3 linked regions of the Acidicapsa acidisoli genome follow. The protein of the gene in region 1 interacts with the protein of each later gene in a pairwise test. Links are inferred from orthologs where the notes say so. Each region holds a gene or a part of one and is shown on either strand. Other genes may lie near its edges.

Region 1 (3,061 bases):
ATCCCTGGTATGACACCACCTGCTGCCCGCCCAATCTCGAACGTACCCTGGCCTCTCTCCCGGGCTACTTCTACTCCACCTCCGAAGACGGAGTCTACGTGCACCTCTATGACAACAGCGAGATGAACTGGCATCTCCACAGCGGCACTTCATTGCACATTAAGCAGGAGACCCGTTACCCATGGGAAGGAGATGTGCGCCTGCACGTCCACCTGCCAGCGCCCGAGGCATTCACCCTCTATGTGCGAATCCCTGCATGGTCACGCACAACTACGGTGACATTGAACGACAAGCCCGTCGAAGGCGTAAAAGCCGGCGAATATCTCCCCATTCACAATCACTGGTCCGGCCACGATCACGTCGAGATCAGCTTCGATATGCAGCCGAAGCTCGTACACGCCAATCCGGCAGTCGCAGATGATATGGGCAGAGTAGCGATCCAGCGCGGCCCCATCGTCTATTGCATGGAACAGCTCGACCAGAAGGCAGGCAGCGCGCCCATCGAGTTCTACGGATACTCAGCGCATCTGACCGGCGAAACCACATCCAGCTTTGAGCCCAACCTACTCGGCGGAGTCGTAGCGCTAGAACATCCCGGTTCCTTCGCCGGAGCACCGGCCACTGAAGCTCTGTACTCAACAGGCGAGCCGTCCGCCGCAAAGGCCGAGCCTGCCACAAAGCTCAAACTGATCCCGTACTACGCCTGGGCCAACAGGGAAGACTCTTCCATGCAGGTCTGGATTCCCTATATCCGGACTTAAGAAGTCTTCCAATCAAGTGCCGAAGCGTCTCGTGAGGGAAATTTGAAGGGTACGTGCTTCAGCCCGTACATCCAATCCGGCAATTTCGGAGGCTTTAGCCTTTGAGGCTGGCCTTTTTTCGGTGGTGGGTCAGTCTGAAGGGTACGGGCTTTAGTCCGTACATTAAGCCCAGCAATATAAAGGGCTTTAGCCCCTGAGGGTTGGTCTTTTTTTCAAACTGACCCACTACCCAACGTCCGCAAACGCACGCAGGCATCGTCCAGATCGTCATCCTTCTTCGCAAAGCAGAAACGCAGCAGATCCTCGCCATGCCCTGCGCGAAAGAATGCCGAACCAGCCACGGCAGCCACGCCTGTCTTCGCCAGCAGCCACCGTGCCTTGATCGCCGCCGTCTCCCCCGGCAACTGGCTCGCGTCGGCCAGCACATAGTAGGCTCCGCGCGGAATATACGGCTTCATCCCGGCATCCTTGAGCGCGGCCACGATCCGGGCGCGCTTGGCTTCGTGATCTGTCGCAAGCTGCGTGTAAAACTCCGGCCCCAGTTGTTCTAGACCCTGCGCCGCGCCATGCTGAAAAGCCGAAGGCGCGCAAACATAAGTCAGATCATGAAAATAGCTGATCGCCCCCAGCCATTTCGCATCCGCCACCAGATATCCAAGCCGCCAGCCCGTCACCGAAAAGGTCTTTGAGAAGCCGGAGATGACAATCGTCCGTTCCCGCATCCCCGGCAATGTTGCCGGGGAGATATGCTCGGCGTCGCCGTAGACGAAGTGCTCATAAATCTCATCGGTGAAAACAAACAGCCCATACTCCATCGCGACTTCCGACAGAGCCTCCAACTCCGCTCGTGTAAAGATCTTCCCGCAAGGATTGGAGGGCGTATTAACGATCATCGCCCGCGTGCGAGGCGTCAGCGCGGCGCGCAAGGCGTCTAAATCCAGCGTCCAATCGGCCTCCGGCGAAACCGGCGCACAAAGCGGCACGATTACTGGCACTACTCGTTTCGATTTCAACTCGCTGGCGTGATAGCCGTAGAACGGCTCAAAGAGAATCACCTCATCGCCCGGATTTAAAAGCGCCAGCGACGCAGCCTGCAGCCCGCCGGTCGCCCCGCTCGTGACCAGAATCTCCGCATCCGGATCGACCATCATCCGCCGGTCACGCAGCATCTTCGCCGCGATCGCCTGCCTCAGCCGAGCAATCCCATCCAGCCTCGTGTAAATGTTGTGCCCGGCATGGATCGCTTCAATCGCCCCTTCGATCACCGGTCCCGGCGGCTCCGTGTCGCACACACCCTGCGCCAGGTTGACGCCGCCGATCCGGTCGCACTCCATCGTCATGGCGCGAATTTCGGATTGCATTGTGCGCGGTGCCATTTCGCTCAGTGTCAGTTCCTGGCGCTTCCAATTTTCGTTCGTGTTCTCGTTTGTGGGCTTGCCGGCTTCAACAGTCGCAGGTGTCATAGGAAAAGCATCCATTCTTTAAATACCGAAGCTCCATTATTTTTACAGCAATATCACACCGCAGGAGATACAAAGATGGTTTTCTCATGGCATTTGATCTCACTATCCAGCGAATACTCCTCAAGATTGATTTGTTACATTCGTGTTAAAATCGGCACTGCGGAGCAGACCAGACTTTAACTTCGCCTGATTGAAACCCTATGAATCTTTACCTGATGCGCCATGCAGATGCTGGCGTCCCCCGCGAAAATCCCGTTCTAGATGCCAAGCGTGGCTTGATTAAAGAGGGCAAGCAGCAGTGCATGCTGATGGCCGGTGTACTGGCTGGCCTCAAGGCCCAGATTGACGTCATTGTCTCCAGCCCGCTCAAGCGCGCGCGCCAATCCGCCCAGTTCGTCGCGACTGAAATCGGCTTCGAAGCCCCGATTCTTACGTCGCCTGCACTTGCGCCGGACGGCGACTACCCCGCCTTGCAGCAGCTCATCGCAGAGCATTCCGGCCGCGAAGGCGTCCTGTTCGTTGGCCACAATCCCAACCTCCATCAGTTCATCGCCAAACTGATCTCCGGTAACGGGAACGGCAATGGCCACAATCACTTGCCGGGTGGTGGCAGCATTCGTCTTCGCAAAGGCTCCATCGCGCGCGTCGATCTGGCCAAGCGCCCGCCGCAACTGCAATGGCTGATAGATCCGCGCCTAGCCCGGGTTGTCTACGCCAGTGTCACAAAGAGTTCGCGCCCAAAGACCTCGCGGAAGTAGTCAGCCTCTTTGCGCAGCGACCAAAGCTCCAGTTCCGCCCCAGTCCGTCCCGGCTCCAGTTCCAGCAAAACCCGCTTGG
Region 2 (4,204 bases), on another replicon or contig:
AACCATCACCCATCGCAGCCGCGATAACTTCCCCAACCCAATCGCAACGCCCGGTAATCCTTACGTTCCGGTCAACTCACCAGCTATCGACGACCTATTCGGTCTGTTCGATTTCCACCACTCCCGGTAAGGACGAGGAAAGAAATAGCTCAGCCGGTCAGCATCACATCGCTGACCGGCTCTTTTTGTTTTGCTGGCAACTAACTCAATACCTGCACCGCACCCCGCCCCAGCAGCTCCTCAATCGACTCAACCCAGCCCCGATCCGCAGCCACGGAAACCCCTGCAGGCTCCAGAACCACCTCATACTGCCCCTTCTTCTGCAGATGCATCATCACCTTGCCCGGTCCCGGAGCAGCATCGATCTTCGCCCGCAGCACCGCAAATATCTCATCGCTGGCAATATCCAGATTCATCCGCAGCCGAACACCCGAAGGCAGCCGGATCTGCACCTCATCCAGCGGCTGTAACCCGCTGATCGCCAGCTTGGGAGCAGAGTCCTCCTCGCCGATGAGCGCCCCGCGCAGCAAGACCGCCGCTTCGGTCTTAAGCTGCTCGGAAAGCCGCTCGTAGTCCTTGGCAAAACAGATCACATCGATCTTTCCTGTCGCATCTTCAAGCTGGCCCTGCGCATACATCTTGTCGTTGCGCTTGCTCTTGGCCGCACGCATCCCGACCAGTACCCCTGCAATGGAGATTTCACTCGAAGGATCGCGCTGCTGCCCCCACTTCGGCGGCGGAGGCGGCTTCATCTCCAGCGCAGTCGCCGTATCGACAACATTGGTCAGATTGCGCAGCTTTTCCGCATACTTGTCCAGCGGATGCCCCGAGACAAAGAAGCCCAGCACCTCTTTTTCCCCGTCCAGCCGAGCTTTTTCTTCCCAATCCGCCACATGCGGCAGATCGCTTCCATTGCCGCCCTTTGCGGGTGCTTCGTTGAACAGCCCAAACAACCCATGCTGCCCCTGCTCGGCATCCTTCTGCGCCTTCTGGCCGCGCTCAATCGCCCGGTCGATGACCGCAAAAAGCTGCGCCCGCGTACCCATTGAATCCAGCGCGCCAGCCTTGATCAGCGATTCAAGAACCCTCTTGTTCAGCAGCCGCAGATCGACCTTCTCGCAGAACTCCCAGAATGTGGTGAAGGTACTTCCCTTCGCTTCTAGTTCCCGTCTCACCGACAAGATCGACTCAATCGCATTGCCGCCGACGTTCTTGATCGCCGTCAGTCCAAAGCGAATCACATCGCCGCTGGGCGTGAACTGCGCGCCGGAAAGCCGCACATCTGGCGGCTCGACGCTGATGCCCATCTCGCGGCACTCCTGAATGTACTTGACCACATTCTCAGGCTTTGAAATTTCCGAAGATAGCAGCGCAGCCATGAACTCCACCGGATAATGCGTCTTCAGATAGGCCGTCTGATAAGCCAGCAACGCATAAGCCGCCGAGTGCGACTTATTGAAGCCGTATCCCGCAAACTTCTCCATCTGGTCAAAGATCTCGCCCGCCGGCTCCTTCGGCAGTCCCAGACCAGCCGCGCCCTCCATGAAACGATTGCGCTGCTTGGCCATCTCAGCCGGATCTTTCTTACCCATCGCCCTGCGCAGCAGATCGGCTTCGCCAAGCGAATAGCTCGCCAGCACGTTCGCGATCTGCATCACCTGCTCCTGGTAGACGATAACGCCCAGCGTCTCCTTGAGCAGCGGCTCTTGCTGCGGCAGCATGTACTCAACCTTGCGCCGTCCCCACTTGCGCTCGATGAAGTCATCGATCATACCGCCCTGGATCGGCCCCGGACGATACAGCGCGTTGAGCGCGGTCAGGTCCTCAATCGACTCCGGCTTGTACCGCCGCAACACGTCGCGCATCCCACCCGACTCAAACTGAAATACGCCGGAAGTCAGCGCACGATGAAATACCTTTTCGTAAGTAGCCTTATCGTCCAGCTCAATGGCATCGATATCCAGCCGCTCGCCGCGATTCTCCTCAATGAGCTTCAACGCATCGGTGATCACCGTCAGCGTCGTCAAGCCCAGGAAGTCCATCTTGAGCAAGCCCATCTTGTCGATCGCGAACATATCGTAAGCGGTCACAATTTCGTCGTTCTTTGTCTTCGCGATGGGCACCAGTTCCGTCAACGGTCGCGGCGCGATCACAACGCCCGCCGCATGAACTCCGGAACCACGCACCAGCCCCTCAAGCCTCTTGGCCGTATCGATCAACTCGCGAATCTGGACATCGGAGTCATAGACCTTTGCCAGCTCCGGCTGCTCCTCCAACGCCTTGTCGATGGTGATGCCGATCGTCGACGGAATCAGTTTGGCGATGCGGTCCACGTCGCCGTAGGGCATATCCATGGCGCGGCCGCAGTCCTTGATTGCAGCTTTCGCAGCCATCGTGTTGAAGGTGATGATCTGCGCCACCTGCTCGCGCCCATACTTGCGCGTCACATACTCGATCACCTCGCCGCGCCGGTTCATGCAGAAATCCACGTCGATATCGGGCATCGACACGCGCTCCGGATTCAGAAACCGCTCAAAGAGCAGCGCATTCTGCAGCGGATCGACATTGGTAATCTCCATCACATACGCCACCAGCGAGCCAGCCGCCGAACCACGGCCTGGACCAACCGGAATCCCCTGCTCCCGCGCATAGCGAATGAAGTCCCAGACAATCAGGAAATAGCCCGAGTACTTCATCTGCTTGATGATGCCGATCTCGCGTTCAAGGCGCGCCTCGTACTCATGCAGCGGATGCCGCAACTGCCCCCGCGACTCAAGCTGACGGATCGCCGTCGCGAGCCGCTTGCGATAACCATCGCGGCAGATCTCCTCGAAGTAGCTGTCGATCGTGTGCCCCTCCGGAACAGCAAACTCCGGGAAGGGATTATCGACCTTGTTCAGCTTCAGATTGCAACGTTCCGCAATCTCCTGCGTCCGCTGAATCAGCGCCGGCGAATCCGGAAAGAGACGCAGCATCTCGTCGGCGGTCTTGACGTAGAACTGATCGGCATCGAAGCGGAACCGCTCGCGATCCTGAACCTTCGCTCCTGTCTGCACGCACAGCATCACGTCGTGAGATTTGTGGTCGTCCTCGCAGAGATAGTGCGAATCGTTCGTGGCCACCAGCGGAATATCCAGCTCGCGCTCCAGCTTGAATAGATCCGCATGAATGCGCTTCTCCAGCTCCAGCCCCTGATCCTGAATCTCAAGGTAGAAATTGCCGCGCCCGAAGATATCCTGATACTGCAGCGCAGTCGCGCGAGCCGCGTCGTAGTCTCCTTTGATCAACTGCTCCGAAAGCTCACCCGAAAGACAGCCCGAAAACCCAATCAGCCCGTTGGAGTGCGAGGCGAGATACTGCTTGCTCACCCGCGGCTTCTTGTAGAAGCCATGCACCGAAGCTTCCGACGTGATGCGAATCAGGTTGCGGTAACCCTCTTCGTTCTGCGCCAGCACCAGCAGATGGTTGTACTTGTCGCCACTCGGGTCCGCGCGATGGTCTTCATTCTTGCAGACGTACAACTCACAGCCCAGAATCGGCTTGATGCCTTTCTTCTTGGCGGCATCGAAGAAGTGCACCGCGCCATAAATATTCCCATGATCGGTCATCGCCACCGACTTCTGGCCAATCGATTCGACACGCGAAACGAGCTTGTCAACGTCGCACGCGCCGTCGAGCAGAGAGTAATCCGTATGCAGATGAAGATGAGTAAATTCAGCCATGCTTTTTTGTCACAATCTGGTCCGTCACAGTCAGGCTTCATTTTAGGCGTTTGTGCCGAACCGCGACTTGCGGTCCTCGCGCCGTAATGAGGAAAAGCCGGTACAAAACCCGCGACAACGGCAGGCAGAAGTCAAAAGAAAATCCCGGTTATCGCACCGGATATCGGATATGATTCGCGATGAATCCCAGGCGGTGCGGAAGGGGAAACGATGCGATATGGCTTGCGAATTCTTGGATTTCTGCTGTTAGGCATAGGAATTGTCTGGATCCTGCAGGGAGTCAACATACTGCCGGGCAGCTTCATGACCGGCCAGATCCGATGGGCATATCGCGGAGGGGCCACAGCCATCGTAGGCTTGGGGGTCCTGCTTTGGGCTGGCCGGTTCCCCAAACGCTCCTGATCGTCTCCGCTCTCTGCACCCTGCAGATTCCTAACAAGTCCCCGCGCTCCGCCAACATTAGTAAATTCAAATCTTTAGAG
Region 3 (3,147 bases), on another replicon or contig:
GATCCTCATCGTTGTGATGCTCTTTCTGTCGACCGCGCGCGTGATTCTGGGAACACAGGCCATTCCGAAACCGGCCAACTCTTTAGACGTAACCGTCGTGGGCCATCAGTTCTGGTGGGAGTATCGGTATCCGAAGCTGGGAGTTGTGACAGCCAATGAGCTTCACATTCCTGTCAGCGATCCTTCGGCTCCTCAGCCAACCTATCTCACCATGTCGTCGGCGGACACCGATCATAGCTTCTGGGTGCCGCGTCTGGCGGGCAAGACGGATGTGATTCCGAATCGCGTCAATACGATGTGGATCGATCCTTCGCAAGCTGGTCTTTACCTTGGCCAGTGCGCGCAATATTGCGGAACGCAGCACGCGAAGATGCTCTTGCGCGTCTACGCCGATACTCCTGAACAGTTCGCTACCTGGATCGCGCAGCAGAAAAAGCCGGCGCAACAGGACTTCCCTGGCAATCCTGCGGCTGTCGAAGGTCAGACCGTATTCATGCACAACGCCTGCATCAACTGCCATGCGGTTGGTGGAACCGTGGCCAACGGAAGATTCGGACCTGACCTTACTCACCTGGCGAGCCGCGATACGATTGCTTCGGGAGCGGTCCCGAATACGCCGGACAATTTGAGAAAGTGGATCGACGATCCCAATTCGCTGAAGCCTGGTTCGTTGATGCCTTCGATGCATTTGAACAGTCATGATCTGGATGTCATCACGGCTTACCTTACGCAGCTTCGCTAACCATTCAATGAGTCAGCAACGTGGAGATGTCTCATGAGTACAACTACGCAAGTGCCGGGAATCGATGAGACGCTGACGACCCGGCAGGGCAGGCCGCCAGTCAATGTGATCTACGAGTGGCTGACGACAGTCGATCACAAGAAGATCGGACTGATGTACATCAGTTATGCTTTGATTTTCCTGATTGTCGGCGGCATTGAAGCAACGCTGATGCGCATCCAACTCGCGCGCCCGAACAATCACTTCGTCTCGCCACAGGTCTTCAATCAGCTCTTCACCATGCACGGCACAACGATGATCTTCTTCATGGTTATGCCTATAGTTTTCGGCTGGGGAAATTACCTTGTCCCCCTCATGATCGGGGCGCGAGACATGGCGTTTCCCCGGCTCAACTCCTTCAGCTTCTGGATCTCTGCCTTTGCGGGAATGCTGCTGTATTTCAGTTATTTCGGGGCGAGCGGGTTATACGCCGCAGGGTCAGCGCCGGATGTAGGCTGGTTTGCCTACGCGCCGCTGACAGCCAGAGTCTTTTCGCCCGGGCACAGCACCGACTACTGGACGCTTTCCGTCTTTCTAAGCGGAGTCGGATCGATCGGGACCTCCATCAATTTTGTGGCCACGATTCTCTCCATGCGCTGCAAGGGCATGAAGATGAGCCGGATGCCCCTTCTGGTCTGGCTTTATCTGGTAACAGCGAGCCTGGTCTTCGTTGCCGTAAGTCCGCTCACAGCGGCGCAGATCATGCTGGCTCTTGACCGATACCTTGGCTCTCACTTCTTCGATACGCAGGCCGGCGGCTCGGCGGTCCTTTGGATGCACTTCTTCTGGATCTTCGGCCATCCCGAAGTCTACATTCTGGTGCTCCCCGCATTTGCCTTTGTCAACGAAATCGTTCCGGTCTTCTCCCGTAAGGCCATCTTTGGCTATCCGGCAATGGTGGCTGCATCTGCAGGCATCGCCTTTATCAGTCTCAGCGTGTGGGCGCACCACATGTTCACCGTCGGGATGGGCGCGGCTGCGAACACCTTCTTCGTTTTCGCCACCATGGTCATATCGGTGCCCACCGGAATCAAGATATTCAACTGGCTGGCGACGATCTGGGGCGGAAAGGTGATTTTCGCCACGCCGATGATGTTCTGCGTGGGATTCCTGTTTCAGTTCCTGATTGCTGGGCTCACCGGCATCATGCTCTCAGCGGCTCCATTCACCTGGCAACTCGGCAACTCATATTTTGTTGTGGCCCACTTTCATTACGTAATCGTTGGCGCCATCGTATTTGCGCTGTTCGCTGCCTTCTATTACTGGTATCCCAAGATCACAGGCCGGATGATGTCGGAAACACTCGGCAAATGGCACTTCTGGCTTTTCATCATCGGCTTCCACCTCACCTTCGACTTCATGCATATTCCGGGCCTTCTGGGTATGCCGCGGCGCATCTACACGTATGAAGCAGGCCGCGGCTGGGAGACATGGAACATGATTGTCAGCATCGGCACCATCTTCCAGGCGGCTGGACTCCTGGTCTTCATATACAACATGGTGCGCTCGTACTACCACGGCGATGAGGCGGGCCACGACCCGTGGGATGCATGGACGCTCGAATGGACAACAACTTCCCCGCCGCCCGCTTACAACTTTGCTATTGAACCCACGGTCTACAGCAGACGCCCGTTGTGGGACATCAAACATCCTGAAGATCCGGACTCGGACTACGAATAATGAAGAATGCAGACGCAATCCCGATGGACGAACTGGTGGAGAGGCCCTGGACGCTGCCCTATCGCGGCACTGTTGGCATGGCCTGTCTGATATTGGCCGAGGCGGCGATCTTCGTCATCTTCGTGGTCGCTTACATCTTCTACATCGGCAAGAGCATCTCCGGCCCGACACCGGCACAGGTGCTCGAACTACCGATCTTTGGCACCATCTGCCTGCTTTCGAGCAGCATCACGGTGCACTTCGCGGGAAGTGCGCTGCACAAAGGCAAGCTGCGCAGCTGCACGCTTCAACTGGCTGCCACGGTACTTCTGGGAGCGATCTTTCTCATCACGACCGCCCAGGAGTGGTATCACCTGATCCACGATGAAGGTCTGACGATTCAGACCAACCTCTTTGGTACGACCTATTACTCGCTGGTGGGACTGCACGCGACTCACGTCGTAGTGGGGCTATTCATGCTCTCGCTCGTCCTGAGCTTCGCGCTCACCGGGCGTCTCAAGGAAGAGCATTCCGCAAAGCTCGAAGTGCTTTCGCTCTACTGGCACTTCGTCGACGCCGTCTGGGTAGTCGTATTTCTGGTGGTCTATGTTTTGGGCAGGTAAATTGCAGAAAGGAGAAGCAGGATGCAGCACGGCGAATCAATGAACCCCGGCGAGCACGCGCACCAGCAACACAGCAGCGACGAA

Evidence for each region.
Region 2: the proteins of OHL23_RS07795 (region 1) and dnaE interact in binary tests that used the Escherichia coli proteins (3 or more experiments, as listed by UniProt). The link is inferred for Acidicapsa acidisoli from one-to-one orthologs.
Region 3: the proteins of OHL23_RS07795 (region 1) and ctaD interact in binary tests that used the Escherichia coli proteins (3 or more experiments, as listed by UniProt). The link is inferred for Acidicapsa acidisoli from one-to-one orthologs.

What each region holds. Positions count from the first base shown.
Region 1 is NZ_JAGSYI010000001.1:1,931,540-1,934,600, forward strand. What follows is about bases 56-2,965. They hold OHL23_RS07795 (pyridoxal phosphate-dependent aminotransferase), read right to left. Parts: upstream 2,138-2,965; coding sequence 974-2,137; downstream 56-973. Other genes in these bases: OHL23_RS07790 (glycoside hydrolase family 127 protein), read left to right, coding at 56-761; sixA (phosphohistidine phosphatase SixA), read left to right, coding at 2,425-2,965; OHL23_RS07805 (Ppx/GppA phosphatase family protein), read right to left, coding at 2,934-2,965. Outside these bases: more of OHL23_RS07790, read left to right, coding at 1-55; more of sixA, read left to right, coding at 2,966-2,982; more of OHL23_RS07805, read right to left, coding at 2,966-3,061. UniProt on the Escherichia coli protein: Shows aminotransferase activity with methionine and histidine as substrates, and to a lesser extent also with phenylalanine.
Region 2 is NZ_JAGSYI010000004.1:398,537-402,740, forward strand. Bases 1-4,053 are described here. They hold dnaE (DNA polymerase III subunit alpha), read right to left. Parts: upstream 3,723-4,053; coding sequence 201-3,722; downstream 1-200. Other genes in these bases: OHL23_RS23655 (alkaline phosphatase family protein), read left to right, coding at 1-130; OHL23_RS23665 (hypothetical protein), read left to right, coding at 3,933-4,053. Outside these bases: more of OHL23_RS23665, read left to right, coding at 4,054-4,124. UniProt on the Escherichia coli protein: DNA polymerase III is a complex, multichain enzyme responsible for most of the replicative synthesis in bacteria. This DNA polymerase also exhibits 3' to 5' exonuclease activity. The alpha chain is the DNA polymerase catalytic subunit.
Region 3 is NZ_JAGSYI010000002.1:351,796-354,942, forward strand. The notes cover bases 123-3,118. They hold ctaD (cytochrome c oxidase subunit I), read left to right. Parts: upstream 123-775; coding sequence 776-2,461; downstream 2,462-3,118. Other genes in these bases: coxB (cytochrome c oxidase subunit II), read left to right, coding at 123-742; OHL23_RS11480 (cytochrome c oxidase subunit 3), read left to right, coding at 2,461-3,063; OHL23_RS11485 (cytochrome c oxidase subunit 4), read left to right, coding at 3,085-3,118. In the rest of the region: more of coxB, read left to right, coding at 1-122; more of OHL23_RS11485, read left to right, coding at 3,119-3,147. UniProt on the Escherichia coli protein: Cytochrome bo(3) ubiquinol oxidase is the terminal enzyme in the aerobic respiratory chain of E.coli that predominates when cells are grown at high aeration.